2 linked regions of the Labrys monachus genome follow. Each later gene encodes a partner of the first gene's protein in a complex. Links are inferred from orthologs where the notes say so. Each region holds a gene or a part of one and is shown on either strand. Other genes may lie near its edges. The genes, in order: dnaG and J3R73_RS12985.

What was found.
Region 2: the proteins of dnaG (region 1) and J3R73_RS12985 are in contact, whole or in part, in a crystal structure (PDB 2R6A), measured with the Geobacillus stearothermophilus proteins. The link is inferred for Labrys monachus from one-to-one orthologs. Residues at the interface, in WP_049624496.1 of Geobacillus stearothermophilus: Lys456, Leu457, Leu458, Pro459, Ala460, Asn463, Ala464, Leu467, Leu535, Leu536, Ile537, Ala538, Gln544, Glu545, Asp548, Tyr549, His552; in WP_033016901.1 of Geobacillus stearothermophilus: Ser13, Glu15, Ala16, Gln18, Glu91, Leu92, Asp94, Ala95, Val96, Pro97, Thr98, Ala99, Ala100, Asn101, Tyr104, Tyr105, Ile108.

The regions. Positions count from the first base shown.
Region 1 is NZ_JAUSVK010000001.1:2,122,276-2,125,206, reverse strand. It holds dnaG (DNA primase), read left to right. Parts: upstream 1-476; coding sequence 477-2,387; downstream 2,388-2,931. Other genes in the region: rpoD (RNA polymerase sigma factor RpoD), read left to right, coding at 2,648-2,931; J3R73_RS09615 (LysR family transcriptional regulator), read left to right, coding at 1-332. UniProt on the Escherichia coli protein: RNA polymerase that catalyzes the synthesis of short RNA molecules used as primers for DNA polymerase during DNA replication.
Region 2 is NZ_JAUSVK010000001.1:2,867,793-2,876,183, reverse strand. Bases 2,913-5,886 are described here. They hold J3R73_RS12985 (replicative DNA helicase), read left to right. Parts: upstream 2,913-3,638; coding sequence 3,639-5,135; downstream 5,136-5,886. Other genes in these bases: alr (alanine racemase), read left to right, coding at 5,234-5,886; rplI (50S ribosomal protein L9), read left to right, coding at 2,926-3,498. Also shown: J3R73_RS13010 (TerC/Alx family metal homeostasis membrane protein), read left to right, coding at 1-855; rpsF (30S ribosomal protein S6), read left to right, coding at 1,089-1,565; rpsR (30S ribosomal protein S18), read left to right, coding at 1,568-1,807; J3R73_RS12995 (DUF2232 domain-containing protein), read left to right, coding at 1,929-2,903; more of alr, read left to right, coding at 5,887-6,370; J3R73_RS12975 (VOC family protein), read left to right, coding at 6,367-6,753; J3R73_RS12970 (ABC transporter permease), read right to left, coding at 6,775-7,785; J3R73_RS12965 (sugar ABC transporter ATP-binding protein), read right to left, coding at 7,797-8,391. UniProt on the Escherichia coli protein: The main replicative DNA helicase, it participates in initiation and elongation during chromosome replication. Travels ahead of the DNA replisome, separating dsDNA into templates for DNA synthesis.

The sequences.
Region 1 (2,931 bases):
TGGCGGCCGCCGGCCTCGAACGGCGCGTCGCCCTGACGACCCCGCATTTCACCGCCGCCCTGGCGGTGGTGGCGAGGACCGACATGGTGACGACGCTGTCGCGCGCCTTCGCGCGCCGGTTCGCGGACGCTTTCGATCTCGTCCTCGCCGAACCGCCGCTGGAAAGGACAGCCCTGCCCCTCACCATGGTCTGGCCTGCGGCCCGCAAGAACGACCGCTTGCTGGCCTGGCTCAGAGGCATCTTCAAGCAGACGGCGGCCGAGATCGGCGATCCGCACTTGCCGCCCATCCGATCCGGGCGTATCGGCGGTGGTTCCCAGAACCATCGATGAAGGCTGCCGGCGGCCCCGATTGAGGGGAGCGAACGCGAAGGACGGCGACGTCATCGGCTGATATCTGGTATCCTCGAAACATCCGGCGAGGAGCATGCCCTCCATGCACCTTGCCAACGCAGCGCCCATCCTCAGATTGAAGCCATGAAATATCCGCCTGCCCTGCTCGACGAGATCCGCGCCCGCCTTCCGGTGTCCGCGGTCGTGGGCAAGCGCGTCAAGCTCAGGAAGCAGGGCCGGGAGTGGCGCGGCCTGTCTCCCTTCAACGCGGAGAAGACGCCATCCTTCTACGTCAACGACCAGAAGGGCTTCTATCACTGCTTCTCCTCCGGCAAGCATGGCGACATCTTCCGCTTCCTGATGGAGGTCGAGGGCCTTTCCTTCCCCGAGGCGGTCGGCCGCTGCGCCGACGAAGCCGGCGTGGCCCTGCCGAAGATGACGGCCGAGGACGTCGTCCGCGAGGAGCGGCGCGCTTCCCTGCACGAGGTGCTCGATCTCGCCGCCGCCTTCTTCCAGGGCCGCCTGCAGGCGCGCGAGGGCGCGGCCGCGCGCGGCTATCTCGCCGATCGCGGCCTGACGCCGGCGATCCAGGCCGAGTTCGGCATCGGCTATTCGCCCAACGAGAAATATGCGCTACGCGACCACCTCGCCTCCCGGGGCGTCGACCGCGACGCGATGATCGAGGCCGGCCTGCTCATCCATGGCGAGGATATCCAGGTCCCCTATGACCGCTTCCGCGACCGGGTGATGTTCCCGATCCATGACGCCCGCGGCAGCGTGATCGCCTTCGGCGGCCGGGCCATGGACAAGGACGCCCAGGCCAAATACCTGAACTCGCCGGAAACGCCGCTCTTCCACAAGGGCTCCTGCCTCTACAACCACCACAAGGCCCGCAAGGCGGCCCATGACAAGGGCGGCATCATCGCGGTGGAAGGCTATGTCGACGTCATCATGATGAGCGTCGCCGGTTTTCCCCATACCGTCGCCCCGCTCGGGACGGCGCTGACGGAAGACCAGCTCAACCTCCTCTGGCGCCTGAGCGAGGAGCCGGTCCTGTGCTTCGACGGGGACAAGGCGGGCCGCCGCGCCGCCTATCGCGCCGTCGACGTCGCCCTGCCGCAGATCGGCCCGGCGAAGACGCTCCGCTTCGCGCTGCTGCCCGACGGGCAGGACCCGGACGAACTGGTGCGCCGGGCCGGACCGGGCGCCGTAGGCGAGGTGCTGCAGGCGGCCCTGCCGCTCTCCGACATCCTGTGGGCCCGCGAGACCGAGAACGGCGACCTCTCGACGCCGGAGGCCCGTGCCGCGCTCGAGCGCCGCTTGATGGAGGCGCTCGCCCCGATCCGCGACGAAACAGTCCGCAAGCACTACCGCGCCGACATGGAGACGAGGCTGCGCGGCCTGTTCGCCCCGGCCCGCGGGCCGCAAGGCTCCTTCGACAGGACGCAGAGGCAGCCATGGCGCCAGCAGGGCAATGGCCGGCGCGAGGCGGCGCCCCTCGGCCGCCTCGTCACCCCCGGCGTCAAGGAAAGCGTCCGCGTGCGCGGCGGCCATGGCGGGCTGCCCGCCCGGGAAGCGCTCATCCTCGCGGCCCTGGTGGCGCATCCGGAACTTCTCGATCATCATTGCGAGACGCTGGCCGAGCTGGAATTCGACAATGCGGAAGCCAACCGCCTGCGCCAGGCGCTGATCGATTGCGCGGCCCACGGCCAGCGCGAATCACCTGTGATCACCGCGCAGCTGCACGTGCTCGGATTCGAGCGCCTGCTCGCTCATATCAGCGCGGCGAGTGCGCCGACCCATTTCTGGGTGCGCCACGACGCCGCTTTTTCCGATGTTCAGCAGGGATTCATGCATGTGGTGACCTTGCATCACAAATCGCGTACGTTACATAAGGAGCTCAGGCTTGCCGCTGCCGCGCTCGAACAGGACTTCACACAAGAGAATTTCGCCCATCTGACGGAGATCAAGGCCCAGCTTGCCGCGATGGAAGGCATGGAGGCGACGATCGATGGGTTCGGAGCTTCATCTGGACGTGCGGCACGGGCCATGTAGTCCGTTTTCCGGTCCGGCTTTCGCCGGCCGGACCGGAAAACGGATCGAGCAGGGTTAACGGCGGATTAGCGTTTACCCGTCAATGGTGCGACAGCGAGTCGGGTGGCTCCGGACAACGGACGCTGCCCTTTTTGGTGTTGGCGATCAATCCCTCTGCGGGAGGGAATCCGGCCATGCCTTCGGGTGTGGCACAAGGTGCGGTCTTAAGCCAGCGGTCCTTGCGGGAGGCTGGCCGGTTCGAGGCGATGAGGACAACGACGATGGCGAAAAAAGAAGCTGACAAGGAAGAGACGCCGGAAACCGAAGCGCCGAGCCAGGACAGTCCCCTCCTCGACCTTTCGGATGCCGCCGTCCGCGCCTTGATCAAGCGCGCCAAGAAGCGTGGCTATGTCACGCATGAAGAGATCAACAACGTCCTGCCCTCCGAGCAGGTCGACGGCGACCAGATCGAGGACGTGCTCGCCATGTTCTCCGAGATGGGCATCAATGTCGTCGACAATGAGGAGACCGAGACCGAAGAGGCCGAAGAACCGGCCGCGCCCGC
Region 2 (8,391 bases), 750 kb from region 1 along the record:
CGCCGCGTCCCCGTGCTGTCGCTGCGCCAGTCCCTCACGCTGACGGCCGGCTATACCGCGCTTGCCGCGATCTTCGGGATGGGCGTCTGGCTCTATTTCGGCGCGGGACAGGGGTCGCTCTTCTTCACCGCCTATGTGCTCGAGCAGTCCCTGTCGATCGACAACGTCTTCGTGATGTCGGTGATCTTCAGCTTCTTCGCCGTGCCGCGCGAATATCAGCACCGCGTGCTGTTCTGGGGCATCCTGGCCGCGATCGTGCTGCGAGGCCTGTTCGTCGGCGTCGGGGCCGCTGCGGTCGAGCGCTTCGCCTGGCTGCTCTACATCTTCGGCGTGTTCCTGATCGCGACCGGCCTCAGGATGCTGTTCGGCGGCGAGCACCAGTTCGACCTCAACCACAACTCGGCCGTGCACTGGCTGATGCGACGCCTGCGCATGACGCGCGAGTTCGACGGCGACAAGTTCTTCGTGACCAGGCCCGAGCGCGGCAGCGGGCGGCCCCTGCGCTACGCCACGCCGCTGTTCGCAGCGTTCATGACCATCAACATCGCCGATATCATATTCGCGGTGGACAGCGTTCCCGCCGTGCTGTCGCAAACCCGGGACCCGTTCATCGTCTACACCTCCAACATCTTCGCCATTCTCGGGCTGCGCGCGCTTTATTTCGTCATCGACGCACTGATCGCCCGCTTCCATTACCTGAAGACGGCGCTGTCCTTCCTCCTGATCTTCATCGGATTCGTGATCTTCTACGAGCGCCTGGTCGGGGAATTCGACAATGTGCTGACGATGGCGATCACCTTCGCCGTCATCGCCGCCGCCATTCTCGCATCGGCGCTACGGCCCCGGCGCGGCTGAATTCGAGCGCCGTCCCGGCTCCGCCCGCAACTTCCTCTTGCGTGGTCCGGCCAAACTCTGTAAGGACCCGGCTTCGCTTCGGCCGGAGGCTGAACGGATGGTCGCGTCTCCCGCGGCAGAGGTTGATACCTCGTCATCCCGTGTCTCCGCTCTCTGGGACATTCCTCGACGGCCTGCAGGGTCACGAGGGGCTTCGCGCCGGGCGATGAAACGTAACGAGGACAGGCCCTATCATGCCCAATTACGAGCATGTCTTCCTGGCTCGCCAAGATGTGACCTCTCAACAGGTCGAAGCTTTGACCGCCCAGTTCAAGGGTGTCATCGAAGCCAATGGCGGCTCGGTCGGCAAGACTGAATATTGGGGCGTCAAATCGCTCCAGTACCGTATCAAGAAGAACCGCAAGGCGCACTTCACGCTGCTCAACATCACCGCGCCGCACGCCGCGATCGCGGAAGTCGAGCGGCAGATGTCGATCTCCGAAGACGTCATCCGCTTCCTGACCCTCGCGGTCGAAGAGCTGGAAGAAGGTCAGTCGGCGATGCTGCGCAAGAGCGACCGCGACGACCGCCGCGACGACGACCGTGGCTTCGGCTTCGGCGGCGGTGGCCGCGGTGGACCGGGCCGCTTCGGCGGCGACCGTGACCGCGCCCCGCGCCGCGATCGCTTCGAAACGCCCCGCGAGGGTGTCGAGGACGGAGGAGAAGAATAATCATGGCAACCGCACCAGGACGCCGTCCGTTCTTCCGCCGCCGCAAGACCTGCCCGTTCTCGGGCCCCAACGCGCCGAAGATCGACTACAAGGACGTGAAGCTGCTGCAGCGCTACATTTCCGAGCGCGGCAAGATCGTTCCTTCCCGCATCACGGCCGTTTCGGCCAAGAAGCAGCGCGAGCTGGCCCAGGCCATCAAGCGCTCGCGCTTCCTGGGCCTCCTGCCCTACGTGATCGGCTGACCCGACCATCGGCGGGGCGCTCCGGCGCCTCGCCTCCTTCCTCAACGACAGTCAGCCGGTGTTCCGGCCATGGCTGGGGCTCCCTCAGGGCCTCTAACCGCGACAGCGGGACAGCTCGACGATGACACGCGAAACGCCCATCGGACTCGGCGCGGGCCTTGCGGCCGCCGCTCTCATGCTCGCCCCGCTGGGCGGCTCGGTCATGGGTGTCGTCCTCATGATTTTCGCGGCCCTCCCGATCACGCTTGTCACGCTGGGCTGGGGCTATCGTGCCGGCCTCGTCGCCGCGGTTTCGGCCATGGTGCTGCTCGCGGTCGTCCTCGACATATCCGACGGCCTGTCCTTCGGCGTGACCATCGCGCTTCCGGCCTGGGGTCTTGCCTATCTGGCGATCGCCGACAGGCGGACCGCCGATGAAGGGCGCGGGCGGATTCCCCTCGGCACGCTCGTCGTCGTCGCCGCCGTCCTCAGTGCGGCGATCGTTCTCATCGCGGCGATCTCGTTCAGCACCTCCTATGCCGATATCGTGAGCCGCCTGGAGCAGACCCTCACCGAGTCCGCGCATGTCCTGTTCGGGATTCCGAAGGAGCACCCCCTCGTCATTCCCGACGTCGAGGATGCCACGGCATTCCTGCGGCTGCTCAGCTATGTCGCGCTGCCGCTGTCGGCCATCTCGGCCACCATCGGCAGCCTCTGCGGCCTGTGGCTTTCGGCCCGCATCGCACGCATATCGGGGCGGCTCCCCCGCCCCTGGCCCGACGTCGCCGCCTTGCGCCTGCCGTGGTGGGCCCTCGCGCTGCTGGCGGGCGGAGGTATCGTCTCGATGCTTCCGGACATCTACGGCCTCGCCGGGCAATTGCTGCTCGCGGCGATGATCGGGGCCTTCTCGGTGCAGGGCTTCGCCGTCGTGCATTTCGTGACGCGCGGCAGGGCGACGCGGCCGATGCTGCTCGCGATCGTCTATCTGCTCTGCTTCGTCATGAGCTGGTTCGCCTTCGGTGCGCTCGCCGTCGTCGGCGTCCTCGATCTCATCTTCAATCTGCGGCGCCTCTCGGGTCCGGGTGGCTGGCCGCGATCCCCGCAAAGACCAAAGTGACCTCGAAACGAAGGAGAAGACCATGGAAGTGATTTTGCTCGAGCGCGTCTCCAAGCTCGGCCAGATGGGTGATACCGTCAGGGTGAAGGACGGCTATGCCCGCAACTTCCTCCTGCCGAACAACAAGGCCCTGCGCGCCACCAAGGCGAACAAGGAGCGCTTCGAGAACGAGCGCGTGCAGCTCGAGGCCCGCAACCTCGAACAGCGCAAGGAAGCCGAGGCCGTTGCGGTCAAGCTCAACGGCCAGACCGTGACGCTGATCCGGCAGGCCGGCGAATCGGGCCAGCTCTACGGTTCGGTGAGCGCACGCGATCTTTCCGACGCCGCCACGGCCGGGGGCTTCACCGTCTCCCGTTCCCAGATCGTGCTCAACACGCCGATCAAGACGATCGGCGTGCACAAGGTCGCCGTCCACCTCCATCCGGAAGTGGAGGTCTTCATCACCGCCAACATCGCCCGTTCCCCCGAGGAAGCCGAGCGCCAGGCCCGCGGCGAGGACGTCACCGTTCCCCGCGACGAGGAAGACGAATACGAGAATCCGGAAGACGTCGAGATCCCCGGCGTCCCCGGCACGGGCGAGCAGCCCGACGTCTGATCCGCGCTTTTCGCGAGCCGACCGGCCGGGCAGCCTCGACTGCCCGGCCGGCAGCCTGTGGATCAGTGTGGATGGAACCGCACCGCCCCTTCCCGCCTGCGACCCGTGCTACACTGTCCGCCCAACAGCAGCCGAGTCGCATGCCCCAGAACGAAGCCACCGTCCACAAGCTCGACACCGCCCAGGCCCCGGCCTATCGGCAGGCGCCGCATAATGTCGAAGCCGAACAGGCGTTGCTGGGCGCCGTTCTCGTCAACAACGAGGCATTCTATCGCGTCTCCGACTTCCTGCTCCCCGACCATTTCTTCGACCCGCTGCATCGCAAGGTCTACGAGATCACTTCCAGCCTCGTCCGCGGCGGCAAGATCGCGACGCCGATCACCCTCAAGACCTTCATGGGTCCCGATCAGGACATCGGCGGGCTGACGATCTCGCAATATCTCACCCGCCTCGCCACCGAGGCGACGACGATCATCAATGCCGCCGATTACGGCCAGACGATCTACGACCTCGCGATCCGCCGCTCGCTGATCCAGATCGGCGAGGAGGTGGTCAACGTCGCCTATGACGCGCCCGTCGACATGCCTCCCGGCGAGCAGATCGAGGAGGCCGAGCGGCGCCTGTTCTCGCTGGCCGAAAGCGGCCGCTACGACGGCGGCTTTGCGCGCTTTTCCGATGCGCTGAAGGACGCCATCGACATGGCGTCGGCCGCCTATCAGCGCGACGGCCACCTTTCCGGCCTGGCGACCGGCCTGGACGACCTCGACCGCGTCATGGGCGGCCTCCAGCCGTCCGACCTCATCATCCTGGCCGGCCGCCCCGGCATGGGCAAGACCTCGCTCGCCACCAACATCGCCTTCAACGTCGCCAAGAACTACCGCTTCGAGATCCAGCCGGACGGCACGCCCAAGACGCTGGACGGCGGATCGGTCGGCTTCTTCTCGCTGGAAATGTCGGCCGAGCAGCTGGCGACCCGCGTCATCGCCGAGCAGGCGAACGTGCCTTCCTACAAGATCCGGCGCGGCGACCTCATGGAAGAGGAGTTCAGCCGTCTGGTGACGGCCAGCCAGGACATGCAGTCTGTGCCGCTCTACATCGACGATACAGGCGGCCTGGCCATCGCCCAGCTGACGGCGCGCGCCCGGCGCCTGAAGCGCCAGCGCGGCCTCGACCTCATCGTCGTCGACTATATCCAGCTCCTGACCGGCTCGGGCAAGAAGGGCAACGAGAACCGCGTGCAGGAGATCACCGAGATCACCACCGGCCTCAAGGCCCTGGCGAAGGAACTGAACGTGCCGATCATCGGCCTCTCCCAGCTGTCCCGCCAGGTCGAAAGCCGCGACGACAAGCGGCCGCAATTGTCGGACCTGCGCGAATCCGGCTCGATCGAACAGGACGCCGACGTGGTGATGTTCGTGTTCCGCGAGGAATATTACGTGAAGAACCGCATGCCCAAGGAGGGCACCGAGGAGTTCTTCAAGTGGCAGGCGGAAATGGAGAGCCTGGCCGGCGTCGCCGAGGTGATCATCGGCAAGCAGCGCCACGGGCCGACCGGTACGGTCAAGGTGCAGTTCGACGCCGACGTGACGCGCTTCGGCAATCTCGCGCGGGCCGACCATCTTCCCGCGCAGATGTAGCATCCGGGCGTGCGAACACCGGTCCGCCCTGGAAGCATCGCCGTCGCAGACATGAGCGGACCGGATGTCCGCGCTCCCAAGGGATCCCGATGGTCGCCATGAGCTCTCCCGAACCAGCCGAAGCCGGCTCCCGCGCCTATGGCCGCCTGACCATCGACACCGCGGCGCTCGTCGCCAATTGGCGATCGTGCGGCGCGCGCGCGCCCCGCGCCGAATGCGGCGCCGTGGTCAAGGCGAACGCCTACGGCATCGGCATCGAGAATGCCGTCCCCGCCCTCGCCGAAGCGGGGTGCCGCACCTTCTTCACGGCCCAGCTGGCGGAGGCCGTCAAAGCGCGCGGGCTGGATGCGCGGGCCTCGATCTACGTGCTCAACGGCCTGCTGCCCGGCGCCGGCGACGTCTACGCCGCGCACGACCTGCGACCGGTGCTCGGCTCGCTCGACGAGATACGCGAATGGTCCGCCTTCTGCGCCGCCTCGGGCTGGCGCGGCGGCGCGGCGCTGCATGTGGATACCGGCATGGCGCGCCTCGGCCTGCGGCTGGAGGCGGCCGAAGCCCTGCTCGCCGAGGGCAGCCTGTTCGAACCCTGCCTGCTCATCAGCCACCTGGCCTGCGCCGATACGCCTGCGCACCCCCTCAACGGACGGCAGATCGCCGCCTTCCATGCCGTCCGCGGCCTGTTTCCCGGCGTTCCCGCCTCGCTGTGCAATTCCTCCGGCCTCTTCCTGCCCGATGACCTCGGCTTCGACCTCACCCGTCCCGGCATTGCGCTCTATGGCGGCAACCCGACGCCGGACAAGCCCAATCCGATGGCCCCGGTCGTCACGGTCGAGGCGCGCGTCATCGCCGTGCGCGCCGTCCAGCCCGGGGAGAGCGTCGGCTACGGCGCCACCTGGGTGAGCCGCTCGCCGGCCAGGCTGGCGATCGTCGGCGTCGGCTATGCTGACGGCTATCTGCGCGCCGGCTCCTCCTCCGACGATTACGACAGCGCCCTCGCCTATGCGGGCGGGCGCTATTGTCCCATCGCCGGCCGCATCTCGATGGACCTGACGACGATCGACATTTCCGCCCTGCCCGAGGGAACGATCGCGCGCGGCGACTGGATCGAGCTGGCGGGGCCGCACCTGCCGATCGACGAGGTGGCGCGCAGGTCCGGCACGGTGTGCTACGAAATTCTCACCAGCCTCGGTTCGCGCTATCACCGCATCGTCCCCCCCGGCGGAGAATCCCGATGATCGACCATATCGGCCTTGCCGTTCGCGACTTCGATGCCTCGCGGGCGTTCTACGACGCGGCACTCGCGCCGCTCGGCTACGCGGTCTGCAAGGAAGTGACCGCGGCGATGACCGGCGGCAGCCGGCACGCCGGATATGGCCCCGAAGGCAAGCCGCAATTCTGGATCGGGACCGGCGGCTCCGCCGGCGGCCCGGTGCATGTCGCCTTCGAGGCCCGCAACCGGGGCGAGGTCTATGCCTTCCATGCGGCGGCGATGGCCGCGGGGGCGAGGGACAATGGCGCGCCGGGGATCAGGGCGCATTACCATCCCGATTATTACGGCGCCTTCGTCCTCGATCCCGACGGCAACAATATCGAAGCGGTCTGCCACGGACCGGCATAAGCCGGCCTCGGCCTGCCGCCGTCAACTGGCGCCGGCGTCCTTCGGCGGCGCGTTGCGGGCAAGCGCGGCGTCGCGGCGGCGGCCGCTCAGCCATTGCCGGTAGTTCACGAACTGCTGGTCCGCCAGCACGCCCACGAGGATCACCGCGCCCATCACCGCAAAGTTCAGCGAACTCGGAATGCCCAGGAGGTTGACGAGATTCTGCAGGATCTGGAGCAGGATGGCACCGAGCACGATGCCGAAGACCGATCCTTCGCCGCCGCGCAGCGAGCAGCCGCCGAGCACCGCGGCCGCAATGCCGTAGAGCTCGTAGAAATTGCCATGGGAAGCCGGCGATATCGAGCGGGTATACATCGCGAAATAGACCGAGGAGAGCCCCGCCAGGCCGCTGGCGATGACATAGGCCGCCGCGATCACCGCTCCCGTATGGATACCGGAATAGCGGGCCGCCTCCTCGTTCTTGCCGACGGCGCACAGATAGCGCCCGTAGACGGACCAGTGCAGCACGATGCCCATCACGATCGCGATGAGGATGAAGACCACGAAGCTATGCGGCACGCCATAGGTGCGGCCGGTGGTGAGCCATTCGAGCGAGGGAAAGCTCTGGCCGAACTCGAAGCCGGCGGTGCCGTCGTCGGTGTACCAGCGCGCGATGCCGCGATAGAGCAGCAGGCCGCACAGCGTCACGATGAACGGCTGCAGCCGCATCTTGAGGATCAGGAAGGCGTGGATGCCGCCGATGACCATCCCCGCGACCACCATCAGCAGCACCGCGACGATCCAGTTCATCTGGTAGGTGGTGAGAAGATCGACGAAGACGACGCCGAGCAGCGCGAACAGCGAGCCGACCGACAGGTCGATGCCGCCCGTGATGATCACGAAGCCGGCGCCGATCGCATAGAGTCCGAACAGCCCGATCAAATTGGCCGTGTTCGAAAGGTTGATCGGGGAAATGAAGCGGGGATTGAGGAAGGCGGTTGCGCAGCCGATTACCAGGATCAGCACGAGCAGGCTGAGGTCTTTCTTGAGCATGGCGGGCTTTCTCAGTGAACGCTGTGGCCGACGGCGAGCTGCATGATGGTCTCCTCGCTGAAGCGGTCGCGCTGGAGAATGCCGGCGATGGAACCTTCGTGCATCACCGCCATCCGGTCGCTGACGCCGATGACTTCCTCGAGATCGCTGGAGATCATCAGGATGCCGACGCCATGGTCGGCCAGGCTGCGCATCAGCGTGTAGATCTCCGTCTTGGCGCCGACGTCGACGCCGCGGGTCGGCTCGTCGAAGATCATCACCCTCGGCTGCATCGAGAGCCATTTGGCGAGGACGACCTTCTGCTGGTTGCCGCCGGAAAGCGTGCCGACGATCGTCGCCACGTCCTTCGTCTTGATGTTCAGCGCCTTGCGCTGGATCTCGGCATTCTTCCGTTCCCGGCCGGTGCCGACCAGCGCGAAGGTGGCGTAGGACATCAGGTCGGGCAGGGAAATATTGGTGGTGATGCTCTGTTCGAGGATCAGGCCCGACTGTTTCCTGTCCTCCGGCACGAGGAAGATGCCGCGCCGGATGGCGTCGCGCGGACTGGCATTGACGATGGGCTCGCCGGCGAGCCGCATCTGCCCGCCGACCGGCCGCTCGATGCCG